DNA from 4 places in the Actinacidiphila sp. bgisy167 genome. Region 3 is predicted to be linked to each of the others. Evidence: riboswitches for the same ligand, from Rfam matches in the RefSeq annotation. Region 3 holds a riboswitch; each other region holds the start of a gene.
What was found. A riboswitch is a leader RNA that binds a small molecule or an ion and turns the genes downstream of it on or off. The one in region 3 is predicted to bind cyclic di-AMP.
Positions count from the first base shown of each region.

Region 1 (4,753 bases), on a different contig from region 3:
GTGCGGAGGCCACGCCGCGGCCCTGGTGCGCGTCCTGGACCAGGAAGGCCACCTCGGCCTCGCCGTCGTCGGTGCGGTCGTAGCGCACGGTCGCGATGAACTCGCCGCCGACCAGGGCCGCCAGGCCGACGCGGTCGCGGTAGTCGTGGTGGGTGAAACGGTGCACGTCCCGGTCGGAGAGCCGGGGGTAGGGCGCGAAGAAGCGGTAGTACTTGGACTCGTCCGAGACCTTCTCGTAGAAGCTCACCAGCCGTTCCGCGTCGTCCGGCGCGATGGGCCGGACGTGGGCGGCCCCACCGTCGCGCAGGACCACGTCCGCCTCCCAGTGGACCGGGTAGTCGCGCTGCGCGTCGGACGGCGTCGTCATGGCCCCAGCGTACGGGCCCCCGTTCGCCGCGGGACGGGTGCGACGATGAGAGGACGGACCGGTGTCCGAGACATGGCAGACTGGTCTAGACCTCCTAGGAACGATCCGAAGGGCAACACCATGGCTGAGCGCCGCGTCACCGTCGGCTGGGCCGAGGGCCTGCACGCACGTCCTGCTTCGATCTTCGTCCGCGCGGCCACCGCCCTGGGCGTGCCCGTCACCATCGCGAAGGCGGACGGCGCCCCCGTCAACGCCGCCTCGATGCTCGCCGTACTGAGCCTGGGTGTGGCCGGCGGCGAGGAGGTCGTGCTCGCTTCCGACGCCGATGGCGCGGACACCGCCCTGGACAGCCTGGCCAAGCTCGTCTCCGAAGGGCTGGACGAGCTTCCCGAGACCGTCTGACACCTCGCGCGGGCGACGGCATACGGCACCCGAGGCGGCCCGGGGGAAATTCGACTGAATTTCCCCCGGGCCGCCTCTCCGTCTTGGTGTTCACATTCCGCGCAGCGCACGCCGCCATACGCAGGAAAGCATTCGGGCGCCATTCTCCGATTCTTATACGGCACTTCTGTTAAATCCGGCCGCTCGAAGTGTGTACGGCGTGTTTCCGATTCCTCACCGGGCCGCGGCGCCGCGGCCCGTGCTCTGCGGACGCCGCAGCCGGTGCTCCGCCGCGGCCCGCTCCACATGGGCCGCCGTCAGCCGCCGGGCCCGCTCGGCGTCGCCACGCGCCACGGCGTCCACGAGCGCGCCGTGCTCCTCCCACGACTCCACGGCGCGCCCTGGGTTGTCCACCGCGTACACCCAGGCGATCTTGTGCCGCAGCTGGGTCAGCAGCGCCACCAGGGTAGGGCTGCCGGAGGCCTGGGCCAGCGTCTCGTGGAACCAGCCGTCCAGCGCGGGCAGATCCGACAACTGCCGCCGCAGCGCACGCTCCTGCCCCAGCCGGACGAGTCCGCGCAGCACCTTCACATGCGATTCGGTACGCCGCTGCGCCGCTCGCGCGACGCCCAGCGGCTCCAGCAGGGCCCGGATGTCCAGCAGGTCGGCGGCCTCCTGCTCGGTCGGCTCGGCGACGGACGCCCCGGCGTGCCGGCGGGTCTGCACGAAGCCCTCGGACTCCAGGGTGCGCAGCGCCTCGCGCACCGGCACCCGGGACACCCCGTAGCGCTTGGCCAACTGCTCCTCGGTCAGCCGGCTCCCCGGTGCGAAGAACCCGCTGACGATGTCCTCACGGATCGCCGTACACACCGTCCGGGTCGAAATCCGGGGGCTTGCACCGCCGGTCCCGTTCACGTCCGACCCCATATCGCAGGTTCCTTTCGGTGCGCGCCGACGTCCCTTAATCCCCGTGCAACGGCGGAGTCGGCCTTTCTGCCGAGACTCTATTCCAGAACGGCGCCGGTACCGATGGCCGCCCTGAATTCATGGCGTATTTTTGGACACATCGGCGGCCGGCGGAACCGGTATGGCGAAGGCCCCGGCGGGGGAACCGGGGCCTTCGTGTGGGGGGAGGGGGATGGCTCAGATGCGGACGCCCTTGGAGCGCAGATACGCCAGCGGATCCACGTCGGAACCGTAGGACGGGGCCCTGCGGGCCTCGAAGTGCAGGTGCGGCCCGGTGACGTTGCCGGTGGCGCCCGACAGGCCGATCTGCTGGCCCGCGAAGACCCGCTGGCCCACGGACACGCGCAGCGACGAAAGGTGGCCGTACTGGGTGTACATGCCGTCCGCGTGGCGGATGACGACGTTGTTGCCGTACGAGCCGCCCCAGCCGGCCTCGACGACGGTGCCCGCACCGGCGGCGTGCACGGGAGTGCCGACGGGGACCACGAAGTCCACGCCGGTGTGGTGGCCGGAGGACCACAGGCCGCTGGCCGCGTGATAGGGGGTGCCGATAGCTCCGGCGACCGGCAGCATCCAGCCGCCAAGGGTGCCGCGGCCCGACGCGGCGCTGCGCGACGCGTGCCGCGCGGCGCGCTCCCGTGCCGCCTTGGCCGCGGCCTCCTTGGCAGCCCGCACGCGAGCGGCCCGCTCGGCCTGTACGACCTGGGCGTCGTGGCGCTTCTGCGCGACCACGGCGGCCCGGTGCTGGGCCGACGCCTGGTCGGCGAGCTGGGTGGCGAGGTCCCCGGCGACAGCGGCGCAGCGGGCGAAGGCCGAACCCTCGGTCCCGGCGTCGGCGGCCGCGGCGGGCCCGACGAACGCACCGGTGGTGGCGGTGGTCAGCGCGGCGGCGCCGGCCAGGGCGGAGCGTATGGAGATCGACGCCATGGGCAGGCGGAATCCTTTCCTTCCTTCTCGCCTACCGGGTTAGCTGACGGGTTCGGAGCAGGAAGGTCTCCTACGGACGGCGCGGGCCGCCCGATTCACCCCAGGGACGACACAGGTGGGTCCCCGGCTCCCCAGGCTCACGCCCGACGGGGACTCGGCGATCGTTGCTCCGGTGCCGCGGGAGGCGGCTGCTTCCGCCGGGCAACCCGAGGACGTTATCCGGGCGTTGCTCCCGACTCCAAAAAAATCCGGCGATGTGTGCGACATGCCACACCGGACGTCAACCGATCACAACCGGTCGCAACCGTCCGCAATGCCGCCTCATCCCGCTCCTCACGCTCCTCGGAGGCCGGCTCCCCGGGAGGCAGCAGCGCCCTCGGGGAGCGTTCTCGCGAAGCGCCGGCCCGGCGGCGACCGCGCGAGGCAGTCATGTGACCGCTGCCACAGGAGCGGCGTGGCCGTCCGGGCCCGGCGGCGGCGCCTTGTGCGTACGGTCACGGGATGACCACGACACCAGCGGCGGTCACCGACGCCGCCCGCGCCGCCGAGGACTTCCTGCGCGCCTTCCACGACCGGATGCCCGGCCTGCAGTCGAAGGGGACCGAGGCCGCCCCCACCCGCGACGGCCGGACCGGTTACGAGGTGCTGGCCGAGCGCGTCGCGGGCGCCCGGCGGGTCCTGGACCTCGGCTGCGCGGACGGCGCCCTGCTGGAACTGCTCGCCGGGCGCGGCGCCGAAACGGCGGCGTCGACCTGTCGGAGGGCGAGCTCACCCTCGCCCGCCGTCGGCCCGGGCTGGCCGGCGCCGTCCTGCGGCAGGGCCGTGCCCAGGAGCTGCCCTTCGCCGACGCCTCGTTCGACGCCGTGGTCAGCCACATGGCCCTGATGCTGATGGCGGACCCCGACCAGGTGGCTGCCGAGGCGGCGCGGGTGCTCGCACCGGGCGGCACCTTCGCGGTCGCCGTCGGCGGCGGGCCCGTCCCCGGCGAGGCCGTGGAGCTCTTCCTGGACGTGGCTCGGCCGTTCTGGGCGGCGGCGCCGGAGCGGCGCATCCCGCGGCTGGGCGACCGCAGGACACGGACCCGGGAGGGGCTCGACGGGCTCCTCGCGCCGCTCGGTTTCGCGCCACTGTCCTGGGAGACGGTCGTCATCGGCATGGACGGGACACCGGAGGAGGTCTGGTCGAGCCTCACCGGGGTCTTCTACGACATGGAGGCGCTGGACGAGGAGCGGACCGCGGAGCTGCGCGCCCTTTTCCTGGACCGGGTCGCGGGCCTGACCGGAGCCGGCGGACGCGTTCCGTGCGGCACGCGCATCAACGTGGCGACGGCCCGGCTGGCCCGCTGAACGGGTACGGGCGCGCCGCGGCCCCGGGCGCCGCGAGGGCGCCCGGGGCCGCGGCTGGCAGGTCCGTCAGTTGCCCGTGACGACCTCGACCGGGCCGATGCCCAGCTCGCGGACCGGGTCCGCGATGACGGAGGCGTCGCCGACCAGGACGACCACGAGCCGGTCCAGCGGGAAGGCGTTGACGGCCGCGGCCGTCGCCTCGACCGTGCCGGTGGCGGCCAGGCGCTCGTAGAGCCGCGCCTGGAAGTCGTCCGGCAGGGACTGCTCGACCTGGTCGGCGTAGGTGCCGGCCACCGCCGAGGCGGTCTCGTAGCGCAGCGGGGCGACGCCCACCAGGTTCTGCACGGCGGCGTCGCGCTCCTCGTCGGTCAGGCCCTGCGCCGCCAGGGTGCGCAGCACCTGCCAGGTGTCGGCCAGCGCGGGCGCGGTGACGTCGGTCGCCACGGACCCGGTGATGCCGAGCAGCGAGACGCCGGTGCCTTCCGGCGTGGAGAGCAGCACCTGCCCGAAGGCCCGGACACCGTAGGTGTAGCCCTTCTCCTCGCGCAGGACGCGGTCCAGGCGCGAGGTCAGCGTGCCGCCGAGGCAGTACGTGCCGAGCACCTGGGCGGCCCACACCGGGTCGTGGCGGTCCGCCCCGGCGCGGCCGATGAGCACCTGGGTCTGGACGGACCCGGGCCGGTCGACGATCACGACGCGCGCGGCGTCGTCCGCGGTGATCGCGGGCAGCGGGCGGCGCTCGGCGGGCTTGCCGCTCCACTCCCCC
Region 1 is NZ_JBYIQP010000078.1:24,053-28,805, forward strand. Features, by position in the region: gene AC3ET4_RS24645 (bifunctional acetate--CoA ligase family protein/GNAT family N-acetyltransferase) at 1-367, opposite strand, end outside; gene AC3ET4_RS24650 (HPr family phosphocarrier protein) at 488-769, shown strand; gene AC3ET4_RS24655 (GntR family transcriptional regulator) at 983-1,675, opposite strand; gene AC3ET4_RS24660 (M23 family metallopeptidase) at 1,892-2,641, opposite strand; cyclic di-AMP (ydaO/yuaA leader) riboswitch at 2,656-2,811, opposite strand; gene AC3ET4_RS24665 (class I SAM-dependent methyltransferase) at 2,896-3,987, shown strand; gene AC3ET4_RS24670 (M16 family metallopeptidase) at 4,054-4,753, opposite strand, start outside.
Region 1: another riboswitch for cyclic di-AMP. It lies ahead of AC3ET4_RS24660 (M23 family metallopeptidase); the one in region 3 lies ahead of AC3ET4_RS17765 (C40 family peptidase).

Region 2 (4,753 bases), on a different contig from region 3:
CGGCGCGGCCGCCTCAGCAGGCGATGGACCTGGCGCCCGGGCACCGGCAGTACACGGAGAACCACTCGGCCGAGCACGCGTGGCGGGTTCTGCGGCGGGCCGAGAACCCGGACGCGCCCGGCGAGGAACTGCGCAGCCGGCTGGGCTCCGCGGTGGGCCACGACATCGCGTACATCACCGGTCGGCACACCAGGATCGGCACCGGCCGGGTCGCCGGCTGGACGCTGTACGAGCACGCCTTCCTGCTGGCGACCGGGGAGGAGATCAGCCTGTGGGAGGTCGAGCACACGATGACACCCGACGGGCGGCCGATGTGCGAGGTGTACGCCGACGAGACGGCGGCCTGCGACTCCGCGGACCTACGGCTGGAGGCGCTCTGACCGCGTTACCGCTCCGGCCCCGTCGCCGGCCTCGTTCCCGCCGGTCCCCGGCCGCGTTCCGGATTGCGGGCGGGGTGCGTCGAGAGGAGATTGGGCGGTAGGCGTGTCGGCGGGAGGCGGGAGGTTCCCATGCCGGTCCTGACGGAGGTCGAGTTTCCCGGTGTGACGGCCCTGCAGTACGAGGAAGCGAACCACCGCGCGGGGTTCGGGCCCGAGCATCCGCCCTCGGGTCTGCTCGCCCACGCCGCCGTGGTCACCAACGAGGGCCTGCGGCTGGTGAACGTCTGGCAGTCCACTCAGGCGCTCGAGTCCTTCATGGAGATCATGCTGCCGGCCGCCAAGGAGTCGGGCTTCCCGGAGCCGAGCGGGCCGCCGAGGATCTCGGAGCTCTACAACTTCGTCGTGCCCTAGCGTCCCGCAGCGCCTGGCGCTGACGCCCGGCGCTCGCGGGAGTCGGGAGGCGGATGCGGACCGGCGGCCCTGGGTGGCGGGGGGTGTCGCCAGGGCCGCCGGAGTTCGTGCGGTCGTTCACGGTCGACGGCCGGTGAACGCCGTCCGCAGCGCGGTCGGTACTGGGGTGGGTCCGGTGGGCGTTGCTCGCGCGTCGTCCCGTACCGGCCGCTCGCCTCAGACCGTGAGGCCCTTGCCGCGCAGCCAGCCCATCGGGCCGATCGGTTCGCCGCCGCCGGGGCGCACCTCGAAGTGCAGGTGGGGGCCGGTGACATTGCCCGTGGCGCCGACGCGGCCGATGGTGTCACCGGTGTTGACCTTGCCGGAGGTGACGATCATCGAGGAGAGGTGGCAGTACCAGAGCTCGGTGCCGTCGTCGAGGGTCAGGATGATGCGGTAGCCGTACGAGCCGGCCCAGCCGGCCGCGGTGATGGTGCCGCCGTGCACGGCCTTGACGGGGGTGCCGGTGGGGGCGGCGAAGTCCTGGCCTGTGTGGGTGTGGGCCCACAGCGAGCTGGACTCGCCGAAGCCGGCGGTCAGCGAGTACGAGGCGACCGGGAGCACGAAGCTCCTGGCGAGCTCGGCGAGGCGCTGGGCCTCCAGCTTCTTCGCCGCCTCCGCCGCGGCCTTCTTCTTGGCGGCCGCTTCGGCGCGGACCCGCTCCTCCGCGGCGGACTTGGCGGCCTTCGCCGTGGCCTCCTGCAGCGCGGCGGTCCTGGCGGCCCGATCGGCGGCCTGCCGCTGCTGCTGGGCCTGGTCGAGGATGCGGCTGCGCAGCACCTCGCCCGCGTCCGGGGTCAGGGCCTCGGCGACGACGGGCTCGGCTTCGGCGGCGCTGTCGTCGCCGACGAGCGCGCCCACGCCGGGCAGTCGGGACGCGTCGGGCAGGTGGGGCAGGGAGACGGCGAGCGGGTTCTTGCCCTCCGCGGTGGCGGCCCCTCCGACGCCCAGTACGGCCACGGCCGCGACCCCGAAGACAGCGGAACCGCGGCCCAGGGAGCGCTGCTTGGCGACGCGGTGCCGGCCGCGCACGGGGCCGGCGGACTCCTCCGTGGGGTTCCAGGGCTCGGCCTGCGGGCCCTCGTCGGGCGCGTCCTCGTGGAGCGCGCCCTCGTCGAGCGCGCCCTCGGTGCTCCGGGGGACGTCGGCCGCCTGGACGGTGCCGAAGGCCTCGATGTCCTCTGGCCGCGGTCCGGCGGCGGCCGGGGTCGCGGCGGCGGTCGCGGCGTATGTCTCGTACGCCCCGTGCCCGGCTCCGTCGTGCTGTGCGGGGACGGTGTCCTGAGGGGTCGTCGTCTCGGTGGGCGCCGTGGCGAGCCAGCCGGCGGCCATGTTCCACTCGCCGGTGTCCCAGCCGTCGATCGCGTTCTTCGTCGGCGGCGCCTGCTCGGCAGCCGGAGGGTTCCAGCCGGCGGCGATGTTCCACTCGGCGGTGTCCCACTCGGGGTACGCGGAGACGGAACCCTGCTGCTGTCCGGGTATGAGGGCAGGCTCGTTCGACGCCACGCGGGCGCACTCCTTTCCTTCCTTCTCGCCTACCGGGTTAGCTGACGGGTTCGGAGCAGGAAGGTCTCCTACGAGGGCCGCGAAGGCCCCCGATTCACCCCAGGAAGTGGTTCCCCGGTTCCCGCGGACGGGATTCGGCAAGCGCGCGGCGCCGCCCTGTCGGCGGCGGGACGACCGCGCTGCGTTATCGAACGTTAATAGAGGCGCCCGCCAATTCCAAGCCACTCTTGCGACTTCCTGACGGGAATCTATGGGGATAGACGCGACATAACAGGACATCGGGCTGCGACCGCCGTGACCAACGGGAAATGTGAGCGTACGTCAGTCGTTATGCGCAAGAGAGTGCCGCGCTTACGAGGAGTGATGCTCACCCCGGGCCCCGGCCGCCGAGGGCGCGCCCCAGACGGCTGTGGAGGCGCTCCGCCGAGGCGTCGGCGGAGCTGTGCGCGGCGAGCATTCCGTGCACTTCACGCTGCAGGACCCGGGTGAACGTGACGTAGTGCGCGGTCGCCGGACGGGCCCTGGCGGCCTGCAGCGCGCACCACAGCAGGGTCGTGTAACCGGGGGTCGCGGCGGTCGGCCGGGGCGAGGACTCCGAGCCGCGGCGCGTGGGGCGGTCGTAGAACCAGGCGCGCGGGTCGTGAGGATCGTCACAGTCGACGTCCCCGGCTCCGTACGCGGATCGCCGTGCGGGAGCGAAGCCGGCTTGCAGCAGTGCCTCTTGGGCGCTGCGTCCGGTCAGGAAACGGATCAGGTCCGAGGCGTCGCCGGGGCGGTCGCTGGTCGCCGCGACACCCAGGCTCTGCCCGCCGAGGGCCGCGACGCCCGGGAGCCGGGCCACGCCGAAGCGCACACCGGGGGCGAGGGCGGCGTCGAGCCGGTTGTAGGCGTAGGGCCAGTTGCGCATCAGCACACTGCGCCCCTCGGCGAACTGGGCGAGGGTGACCGACTCGTCGGCCTCGAGGGACTGCGGGTTGAGGTTGTTGGCGGCGGCCAGCCGGTTGAGCTCGTCCAGGCCCTCGCGCAGCGCGTCCTCGGTGCCCGTGTAGCGTCCGTCGCCGTCGACGAGTTCGACGCCCGCGGTCCACAGGGCTTCAAGGGTGTTGACGGTCAGGCCCTCGTACGCGCGCAGCTGGGTGGTGTAGGCGGCGTGGCCGAGCGGGCGGACGTCGGCGAGCAGGTCGCCGATCGTGGCGTAGCCGGACAGGTCCGCGGGGCGGCGGCCGGCCTTGGCGAGGTCGTCGGTGCGGTAGTAGAGCAGGCCGACGTCGGTGTTGAAGGGCACCGCGTACGTGCGGCCCTTCCAGCGGCCGGCGTCGGCGGCCTGGCGCAGGAAGTCCCCGTCGACGAGGGCGGGGTCGAGCGGACGCAGCAGCCCGCTGTCGGCGAACTCGGGGATCCAGCTGATGTCGAGATTGACGACGTCGTAGCTGGCGCTGCCGGACTGGAAGGCGCCGATCAGCTCGCTGCGCTGCTCGTCGGAGGCGGAGGGCAGCTCGACGAGCCGGGCGGGCCGGTCCGGGTTGCGGCGGTTCCACTCGTCGATCAGGCCGCGGCGGACGCCGGCTCGCCCGCCGGCGGTGAGGTCGGCGTCGCTGGCGACGACGAGCGGCCGGGAGGGGTCGGGGCGCGGCGGCGGGGCCGGGGCCGCGGTGGGGCCGATGCACGCCCCTGCCGCCAGCATGAGCAGGAAGCCCATGACGCTCCGCCGCCGGCTCCGCGAAGGCACGGCGGGACGCGGCAGCGCCGTGGCGTGCGGGTGCGGACGGGCGCCGCTCGCACCGCGGGGGGCCGGGGCTGTCATGACCCTCCCGTGGTGAGGCGGTCTATGGTCTCCGCGACCCGGTTCGGCAGATCCCGCGTGATCGCGAGGCACGCGCCGCCGTTCTCCGTCACCGCCTTGTTGAAGTGCAGCGAGCAGCCGTAGGCCTCCAGGGAGACCACCAGGACGGGGACGTCCGTGTCCGGCGGCTCCTCGCCGGCGCTGTCCTCGTCGTCGGTGATCAGGACGATCAGGGCGCCGGGGGAATCGGCCAGGGCCCGGGACCATTGGCGCAGGGCGGCGGCCACGGGGGCGTCGCGCTCGACGGAGGCCAGTTCGCGGATCGCGGCGTCCCGCGCGGCCGCGTCGTGCGCCCCGATGTCCAGGAGGGTGCGGCCGGGCACCGCGGCGATGCCGTAGCGGTAACCGGAGGCACGGGCCAGCACGGAGCGCACGAGCGGGATGTTGGCGCGGGAGTGGGAGGAGCTGGAGACGTCGACGGCGAAGAGGACGTCACGCCGGGTGCCGGCGGCCTCCCCGCCGGCACGCAGCGCGTCCTCGATGTCCTCGCGGGTCGGCGGCCGGCCGCCCGCCCGGGGGTCCGCGACGAAGACGGCGCTGTCCAGCGGGGTGTCGTCGGCCTCTTCCGTCCCGC
Region 2 is NZ_JBYIQP010000034.1:53,738-58,490, reverse strand. Features, by position in the region: gene AC3ET4_RS15790 (DUF6227 family protein) at 1-380, shown strand, start outside; gene AC3ET4_RS15785 (hypothetical protein) at 510-791, shown strand; gene AC3ET4_RS15780 (M23 family metallopeptidase) at 1,008-2,162, opposite strand; cyclic di-AMP (ydaO/yuaA leader) riboswitch at 2,348-2,486, opposite strand; gene AC3ET4_RS15775 (extracellular solute-binding protein) at 2,704-4,035, opposite strand; gene AC3ET4_RS15770 (caspase, EACC1-associated type) at 4,137-4,753, opposite strand, start outside.
Region 2: another riboswitch for cyclic di-AMP. It lies ahead of AC3ET4_RS15780 (M23 family metallopeptidase); the one in region 3 lies ahead of AC3ET4_RS17765 (C40 family peptidase).

Region 3 (4,753 bases):
AGTTCGTCCTGGAGCCGCTCGATCCGCTCGGTGGCCGTGTCCGCCTTCTCCTTCGCGCCGTTGTACCGCTCGGTGGCCTGCTCGGCCTCCTCGTAGAGCCGGTCCACCTCGGCCCTGGCCTCGTCCGTGGTCAGCCGGGGCTCCGCGTGCCCGGCCTCCCCGAACACCGTCACCGTTGCCGCGCCCGCCAGGGCGAGACCGACGGCGGTGCGCAGGGTCGTGCCTGCGGGTCCGCGTTCCTTGGGCCTTCTGTGCGACGCCACGCGCCGTGACTCCTTCCGGGCTGTTCCGTACACCCCCCGGCGGTCCGGCGGCGGGCGGACGGGGCGCCGTCCGCCGCCGGACCTTCGGCGGGGGCGGCCGTGCCGAGGACGGGGTCCTCACGGCAGTGGGGATCGGCCACCTGGGGCAGGACGCTAAACCGGGACGCCGCGGGGGAGCCGGGGAGTGTGCGGGACTGGTCCGATTCGGCCGCGGACTGCCCGTGGATGACCGCTGTTCGACGGGTGACCTGGTCACTTGCGGTCCGGCCGTGATCGATGCCGCGGAAGAGTCCGACCTCGGTGCGGGGCGCTGCTACGGGCTGGCTAGGGTCCTGAGCCATGGACGTACTCATCAACCTGATCGTCGGCCTGCACATCGTCGGCATCGCCGCCCTTCTCGGCGGCTTCCTCACCCAGATGAAGGCCATGGGCCGCGGCGAGGCCCGTTTCGTGCCGGGCATGCTGCACGGCGCGCTGACCATGCTGGTCACGGGCGCGCTGCTGGTCGGCCTCAACCAGGCCGACGACCAGCCGGTGAACAACATCAAGATCGGTGTGAAGCTCGCGATCCTGGTGGTCGTCCTCGGCCTGGTCTACGTCAAGCGGGACGAGGAGAAGGTGCCGGCGGCGGCCTTCGGCACCGTGGGCGCGCTGACCACCGCCAACATCTTCATCGCGGTGCTGTGGACCTGAGCCCGGCCGCGGCCGGCCGGGCGGGGGCTCAGGCCATCCGGGCGTAACCGTAGATCGGCATCTCCGTGATCGGGGCGATCTTCACCACGCTCCCGGTGTGGGGGGCGTGGATCATCTGGCCGCCGCCGATGTAGAGGCCGACATGGGTGATGTCGGAGTAGAAGAAGACCAGGTCACCGGGTTGCAGCTGGCTCGCGCTCACGCGGCTGCCGAAGTCGACCTGGTCGTAGGTGGTACGGGGGATCTTGACGCCCGCGGCGCCCCAGGCGGCCTGGGTCAGGCCCGAGCAGTCGTAGGAGTTGGGGCCGGTGGCCCCGTACACATAGGGCTTGCCCAGCTGCGCGCGCGCGAACGCGATCGCCGTGGCCGCCTTGGCGGCGTAGCTGCCGGACGCCGGTGGCGTCGAGCCCGTGGATCCGGTGGATCCGGTGGATCCGGTGGAGGAGCCGGCCTCCTTGGCGGCCTTCTCCCTGGCGGCGATCTCCGCGGCCTTCGCGGCCGCCTCCTCCTGGCGCTTCTTCTCCAGCGCCGCCAGCCGTGCCTTCTCCTGGGCGGTGAGGCTGTTCAGCAGCTTCTGCGCCGCGGCGAGCTTCTGTTTGACCGCGGTCTTCTCCGCGTTCAGCCGCTGCTGCGCCTCGGTGAGCTCGTGCAAACTCTCGACGGCCTCGGCGCGCCTGGCCGTCGTCTCGGCCTGTTCGGAGCGGAAGGTCTCCAGCGCGTGCTCCTGCTGTTCGGACAGGCGGTCCATCAGGTGCGCCTGCTCCAGGAACCCCTGGGGGTCGGAAGTGAGCAGGAACGTCGCCGTGCCGTCCAGACCGCCGCTGCGGTACTGCGCCGCGGCGTACTCGCCGATGGTGCGGCGGGCGGCGTTCAGCGTCTCGGTCTTGCGGGCCACCTGGTCCAGCAGCGCGTCGGCGCGTGCGCGCTGCCGCTGTGTCTGCTCCTTGGCGCCGTTGTAGCGCTCGGTGGCGGCCTCAGCCTGGTGGCGGAGCGTGTCGACCTGGGCCTTGACCTCGGTGATCGAGGGCTTGTCCGGTGAGGCGGGGGCCGCGCTCGCGCTTTCGCCGAAGAGGGTGACGGTCGCCAGTGCGGCGGTCGTGAGTCCCACCGCGGCCCGGGGGCCGGGGACGGTCAGCGGATGCGGGCGCGGCTTGCGGTGCGTCGCCAAGTCTGGCGGCTCCTTCCGTGGACCGCCTACCGGGTTAGCTGTCGGGTTCGGGCTTCGGAAGGCCGCCCTACGGTGCGTACGGGCGCACACTGCGCTCGTACGGACCGATTCACCCCAAGGTCGTTCGGGTCCCCGGCTCCGGCGGTCGCCGGACTCAGCGGAGGCGGCCCGTGACGGCACGGTCGCCGCCGCTGGAGCGGACCGCCTGATCCGGCACGGTAGTCACTGCGGGGGCCCCTGGGAACCCTGGTGTTCGAATTGTCCGCAATCATTTCGTGACCTTCACCTTCCCCGGACGGTTCCCGGAGGCTGCGGACCGGGCCCGCGGGGCCGTGTCCGGCGGTCAACGCGCCCAAGGGGGCCGGGCTCGGGCAAGGCGGGCAACGCTGTCCGCCGCACGGCCTAGACTCGGGAGGCGATGAGCAGCCTCTTTGACGACAGCTTCCTGGCCGGCCTCGAACCGAGGGAGGGGGAGCCCCCGCCGCCTCCCGAGGAAGAGCCGGACACGGTCCCCGACGACCTCTTCGAGGGGCGCTTCGACGCGCCCGTCGACCGGGACGCGTACTACCGGGACGGGGCCCCGCGCCCGGCCCTCGATCCGGCCGCGCTGCTCGAGGGGCTCAACGAGCAGCAGCGCGCCGCCGTCGAGCACACCGGTTCCCCGCTGCTCATCGTCGCCGGCGCGGGCTCCGGCAAGACCCGGGTGCTCACCCACCGCATCGCGTACCTGCTGGGCGCCCGCAAGGTGCACCCCGGCCAGATCCTGGCGATCACCTTCACCAACAAGGCGGCCGGGGAGATGAAGGAGCGCGTCGGGCAACTGGTCGGCCCGCGCGCCAATGTGATGTGGGTCTCCACCTTCCACAGCGCGTGCGTCCGCATCCTGCGCCGGGAGTCCAAGCGGCTCGGCTTCACCTCCAGCTTCTCGATCTACGACGCGGCCGACTCCAAGCGCCTGATGGCCCTGGTCTGCCGCGACCTGGACCTGGACCCCAAGCAGTTCCCGCCGAAGTCCTTCAGCGCCAAGGTCTCCAACCTCAAGAACGAGCTCATCGACGAGGAGACCTTCGCCGGCCAGGCCGAGAACGCCTTCGAGAAGAAGCTCGCCGAGGCCTACGCGATGTACCAGTCGCGGCTGCGCGAGGCCAACGCGCTCGACTTCGACGACATCATCATGACCACGGTCAACCTGCTCCAGGCCTTCCCTGACGTGGCCGAGCACTACTGGCGCCGCTTCCGGCACGTCCTCGTCGACGAGTACCAGGACACCAACCACGCCCAGTACACCCTGGTGCGCGAGCTGGTCGGCACCGGGGACGCGGGCGAGGGCGAGGAGCCCGCCGAGCTGTGCGTGGTCGGTGACGCCGACCAGAGCATCTACGCCTTCCGCGGCGCGACCATCCGCAACATCCTCCAGTTCGAGGAGGACTACCCGCAGGCCCGCACCATCCTGCTGGAGCAGAACTACCGCTCCACCCAGAACATCCTGACCGCCGCCAACGCCGTCATCGAGCGCAACGCCTCCCGCCGGCCGAAGAACCTCTGGACCGAAGCCGGGCAGGGCCCGGTCATCACCGGCTATGTCGCCGACCAGGAGCACGACGAGGCGCAGTTCATCGCCGACGAGATCGACCGGCTCACCGACGCCGGGGACGCCCGTCCCGGCGACGTCGCCGTCTTCTACCGGACCAACGCGCAGTCCCGTGTCTTCGAAGAGGTCTTCATCCGCGTCGGCCTGCCCTACAAGGTCGTCGGCGGGGTCCGCTTCTACGAGCGCAAGGAGGTCCGGGACGTCCTGGCCTACCTGCGCGTGCTGGCCAACCCCGAGGACACCGTCCCGCTGCGCCGCATCCTGAACGTGCCCAAGCGCGGCATCGGGGAGCGCGCCGAGGCGATGGTCGACGCTCTCGCCGCGCGCGAGCGCATCTCCTTCGCCGCCGCGCTGCGCCGGGTCGACGAGGCCTTCGGCATGGCCGCCCGCTCGGTCAACGCCGTCAAGCGGTTCAACGAGCTGCTGGAGGAGCTGCGCACGGTCGTGGACTCCGGCGCCGGCCCCGCCACCGTCCTGGAGGCCGTGCTGGAGCGCACGGGCTATCTGGCGGAGCTGCAGGCATCCACCGACCCGCAGGACGAGACCCGCATCGAGAACCTCCAGGAACTCGCCGCGGTGGCCCTGGAGTTCGAGCAGGAGCGCACCGACGAGGAGCCCGGCACGCTCGCCGAGTTCCTGGAGCGCGTCGCGCTGGTCGCCGACTCCGACCAGATCCCGGACGACGACGAGGGCGGCGGCGTCATAACGCTGATGACGCTGCACACCGCCAAGGGCCTGGAGTTCCCCGTGGTCTTCCTGACCGGCATGGAGGACGGGGTCTTCCCGCATATGCGCGCGCTCGGCCAGACCAAGGAGCTGGAGGAGGAGCGGCGGCTCGCCTACGTCGGCATCACCCGGGCGCGGCAGCGGCTGTATGTGACCCGGTCCACCATGCGCAGCGCCTGGGGCCAGCCCTCGTACAACCCGCCCTCGCGCTTTTTGGAGGAGATCCCCGAGCAGCTCATCGAGTGGAAGCGCACCGGCGCCTCCGCGGCGCCCTCCGCCTCGGTGTCGGCGGCGGCCTCGATGCTGTCGCGT
Region 3 is NZ_JBYIQP010000043.1:16,763-21,515, forward strand. Features, by position in the region: gene AC3ET4_RS17755 (C40 family peptidase) at 1-263, opposite strand, end outside; gene AC3ET4_RS17760 (hypothetical protein) at 603-956, shown strand; gene AC3ET4_RS17765 (C40 family peptidase) at 985-2,124, opposite strand; cyclic di-AMP (ydaO/yuaA leader) riboswitch at 2,133-2,294, opposite strand; gene pcrA (DNA helicase PcrA) at 2,543-4,753, shown strand, end outside.

Region 4 (4,753 bases), on a different contig from region 3:
AAGTCGCCTCCCTGGAGCATGAAGTCGGGGATCACGCGGTGGAAGTGCGAGCCCTCGTAACCGAAGCCGTGCTCGCCGGTGGCGAGCTCACGGAAGTTCCGCGCGGTCTTGGGGACCACGTCGTCAAACAGGGTGAACACGATCCGCCCGGCGGGTTCGCCGTCGATCGTGATGTCGAAGAACACGTCGTTGCTGTTCATGCCCCCATTTTCGCATCCGGCGCCCCGGAGTCCCGACGCGGCCCGCGGAAACGGGTTTGACCGGGGCCCGGACGGCACAGCAGCATCCGGTGCATGCCCGAACCCGTGATCCTGGACGGCAGGCACGTCCGCCTGGAGCCGCTGCGCGCCTCCCATACGGACGGCCTGCTGCGCGCCGCCACCGAGTCCCGCGACACCTACGCCTACACCCAGGTGCCGGACGATCACGAGGCGATGGCGCGCTATGTGGAGCAGGCTCTCCAGGAGCAGGCGTCCGGAACCGCGCTTCCCTTCGCCGTGCGGGATGTACGGCGCGACATGCTGGTCGGCTCCACCCGCTTCCTCGACCTCGGCTACTGGACGTCCGACTCCGCCTCCGCGGGCCGCTCCGCGCCCTGCGGCGGCGCGGCGCCGACCGTCGCCGAGATCGGCAGCACGTGGCTCGCCGCCTCCGTCCAGCGCACCCCCTGCAACACCGAGGCGAAGCTGCTGCTCTCCCACGCCTTCGACGTCTGGGGTGTGCTCCGCGTCACCTTGAAGACCGACGCGCGCAACACGCGCTCCCGCACCGCGATCGAGCGGATCGGCGCCCGCTTCGAGGGAATCCGCCGCGCCCATACCCGCGCAGTCGACGGGACCGTCCGCGACAGCGCGTACTACTCGGTCCTCGCCGAGGAGTGGCCCGGCGTCCGCGCCGCGCTCAAGGCCCGCCTTCGCTGAACACGCACCGACGCGTACGGGCCGGCCCCAGCGGGGACCGGCCCGTGCTCGCGGAGAGGCCGACTACGGGATGCGCACACCGGCCTCCGCCGAGAGGCGGTCGACCTCGGCCAGCTCGTCCGCGGTGAGCGGGCCCGCTTCGAGGGCGGCGAGGTTCTGGTCGAGCTGGGTGACGCTGCTCGCGCCGATGAGCACGGAGACGACCCGGGGGTCGCGCAGCACCCAGGTCAGGGCCATCTGCGCCAGGGTCTGGCCGCGCTCCCCGGCGAGCTTGTTGAGCGCGTGCAGGAAGGCGAGCTTGCGTTCGGTCAGGGTGTCGCGCTTGAGGAAGTGTCCGAGCGCCATCCGGGAGTCGGCGGGGACGCCGTCGAGGTAGCGGTCGGTGAGCTGGCCCTGGGCGAGCGGCGAGTAGGCGATGAGGGCGGTGCCGGTGTCGCCGACGGCGTCCAGGACGCCGTCCTCCGGGTCGCGCTGGAGGATGCTGTAGGCGGCCTGGTGGATCAGCAGCGGTGTGCCCAGCTCGCGCAGGATCTCCGTCGCGCGGCGGTGTGCCTCGGCCGGGTAGTTGGAGATGCCGGCGTAGAGGGCCTTGCCCTGCCGTACCGCGGAGTCCAGGGCGCCCATGGTCTCCTCCAGGGGCGTGTCCGGGTCGAAGCGGTGCGAGTAGAAGACGTCCACGTAGTCCAGACCCATGCGGCCCAGGGACTGGTCGAGCGACGACAGAAGGTACTTGCGGCTGCCCCATTCGCCGTACGGACCGGGCCACATGTCGTAACCCGCCTTGGTGGCGATGAAGAGCTCGTCGCGGTACGGGCGGAAGTCCTGGGCGAAGAGCGTGCCGAAGTTCGCCTCGGCCGAGCCGGCGGGCGGGCCGTAGTTGTTGGCCAGGTCGATGTGGACGACCCCGCGGTCGATGGCGCGGCGCAGCACGGCGCGCTGGTTCTCCAGCGGAGACGTGTCGCCGAAGTTGTGCCACAGACCCAGGGACACGACGGGCAGCAGGACCCCGCTGCGCCCGGTCCTGCGGTATTCCATCGAGGCGTAGCGGTCGTCAGCGGCGAGGTAGGGCACGCGAGGGCTCCCAGGCGATGTGAGAAATTGTGCGGGATTGGGAGGCTACGCCGCTCAATCGGTGCTGTCACGTCCGGTTTCGGGGCTTCGAGCGCTGCCGGCCCGCCCTTCTCGCCTCCCTGCGGGGGTGGTTGTGGCGCAGGCCACATCGTGCACCGTTCCGGCGGCGAGCGCGGCGGGAATCGCCGGGCGTCCTCGACGGTTGGCCCCCGAGGGGCGTTGCTCCGGGCGAGCCCTCAGGCGCGGGCGCTCGGGGGCGGGTTGGGCCGCGACGCATCCTCCTTATCGGGCATTGATGCCCTTAATTGGACATATGCGCCTACGGGGCGCCCGGGGAGTGCCGCGGCGTGATGGGTGTCACGCGCCGGACACGCTGCGCAGGCGGCAGGCGACGGGCCGTCCCGGGTGGTCGATCGTTTTCACCCCGCGATATCAGCCGATTACTGTGGGCCAGTCCGTCACCTACGGAGAGCGGACGCTTATCACGTAACGTCACAGAAGCAATTGATCGACTTGCGGTGTGCCGTGAGGCGTGATTCAGCTCCTTGCTCCGGAACTATTCCGTCGTTTAGCTTCCAGACCTCGCAGGACAAATGCCTGCGAGATTCTTCCGGGTGGAACGCCTAGTCCTGCCGCTGCCCGGACGCCGGATGACAAGACCGCACGGCAGGAGCGGGGGACCCAGGTAGTTGCCGTTCCCGTTGGTCTCGGGACGGCTAGGGGTGAAGTCGCAGCGACATGCCTTTATTTGGCGTGCCCATATGCGGCCGGGCATCTCCAGTCCGAACCCGACAGCTTACCTCGCAGGCGTCGGAGAGGAATTCGGCATGCCCGGTAAGGGAAAGCACCGTCGCCCGCGGAACACCCGCATCACCCGAATCAGCGCACTGGCCGGCACCACCGGAGCGGCCGTGGCGCTCCCCATCGTCGGGGCCACCGGCGCCCACGCCGCTCCTGTCGGCGTCTGGGACAAGGTCGCGGCCTGCGAGAGCACCAACAACTGGTCCATCAACACCGGCAACGGCTTCTACGGCGGCCTGCAGTTCACCCAGAGCACCTGGGCCGGCTTCGGCGGCACGAAGTACGCCCCGCGCGCCGACCTCGCGACCAAGGCGCAGCAGATCGCCGTCGCCGAGAAGGTTCTCGCGACCCAGGGCCCGCAGGCCTGGCCCGTGTGCGGCCCCAAGGCCGGTCTGACCAAGGCGATGGCCAACCCGTCGGCCACCCCGCAGAGCGTCGCGGGAGCCGCCGCCAAGCCGGTCGTCAAGGCCGTCAAGTCCGCCCCCGCGAAGAGGGCCGAGGCGCCCAAGAGCGCCGGCGGCTCCTACCGCGTCGTCGGCGGTGACACCCTCTCCAAGATCGCGAAGTCCCAGTCGGTCGAGGGCGGCTGGCAGGAGCTGTACGCGGACAACAAGCCGGTCATCGGCGGCAACCCGAACCTGATCTACCCGGGCCAGGTCCTGTCCCTGGGGGAGAAGGCCACCGCCAAGACCGCGGCGGCGACCGCCAAGGCCGCGAAGGCCGCCCCGGCCGCGGCCCCTGCCGCCAGCGCCTCCGGCTACACCGCCCCCCTCGACCGTGTCACCCTGGGCACCCCTTACCACCGGGCCGGCGCCATGTGGTCCAAGGGCTACCACACCGGCGTCGACTTCATCGCCTCGACCGGCACCAAGGTGAAGTCGATCGCCGCCGGCACCGTGGTCTCCGCGGGCTGGGGCGGTTCGTACGGCAACCAGGTCGTCGTCAGGCACGCCGACGGCCGGTACTCGCAGTACGCCCACCTGTCCGCGCTGTCGGTCTCGGCCGGCCAGCGGGTCTACGCCGGTCAGCAGCTGGGCCTGTCGGGCGCCACCGGCAACGTGACCGGTCCGCACCTGCACTTCGAGATCCGCACCACGCCCGACTTCGGCTCCGACATCGACCCGGTGGCGTACCTGCGCGCCCACGGCGTCACGATCTGACCGGTCCACCGACCGAAACGGTCGACTGACCGGTCGTCATCCGGCGGTATCCGTGCCCTGTTCCCCGTCTCCTGGGGAGCAGGGCACATGCCTTTGGTCTGTGACCGAAAATGGACCGAATATTTTCACCTCTTGTTTCCTCTTGAACGGCTGATCAGTAGCCTCTGTCGCACCTGGCCGTGGATACGGCCGGGCTCCCCGAGTCGCCGAGGAGCTGGAACAGTGATGGAGCGTCCCGCCTGGGCCCCCCAGGGCATCGATCTTTCCGTGCCCAGCGTGTCCCGCATCTACGACTACTATCTGGGCGGCTCCCACAACTTCGAGGTCGACCGGGAGGCCGGGCGGCGAGCCATCGCGGCCTTCCCGGGGCTGCCGAAGATCATGCAGGCCAACCGGGCGTTCATGCGCAGGGCCGTGCGCTTCGCCGTCGACGAGGGCATCACCCAGTTCCTCGACATCGGCTCCGGCATCCCCACCTTCGGCAACGTCCACGAGGTCGCCCAGGCCGCGAGTCCCGGCGCTCATGTCGTCTACGTCGACCACGACCCGGTCGCCGTCGCCCACAGCCGCGCCGTGCTGGAGCGCAGCGAGAACACCGCCGTCGTCGCCGCCGACCTGCGCTCCCCTCACGACATCCTGGACAGCGCGGAAGTGCGCGGGCTCATCGACCTCGACCGGCCGGTCGCCCTGCTGCTCGTCGCGGTCCTGCACTTCCTCGAGGACGCCGACGAACCGGCCAAGGCCGTGGCCGGACTCCGCGACGCCCTCGCCCCCGGCAGCCTGCTGGTCGTCAGCCACGCC
Region 4 is NZ_JBYIQP010000029.1:51,335-56,087, reverse strand. Features, by position in the region: gene AC3ET4_RS14310 (peptidylprolyl isomerase) at 1-200, opposite strand, end outside; gene AC3ET4_RS14305 (GNAT family N-acetyltransferase) at 294-920, shown strand; gene AC3ET4_RS14300 (aldo/keto reductase) at 984-1,991, opposite strand; cyclic di-AMP (ydaO/yuaA leader) riboswitch at 2,626-2,816, shown strand; gene AC3ET4_RS14295 (transglycosylase family protein) at 2,819-3,952, shown strand; gene AC3ET4_RS14290 (SAM-dependent methyltransferase) at 4,178-4,753, shown strand, end outside.
Region 4: another riboswitch for cyclic di-AMP. It lies ahead of AC3ET4_RS14295 (transglycosylase family protein); the one in region 3 lies ahead of AC3ET4_RS17765 (C40 family peptidase).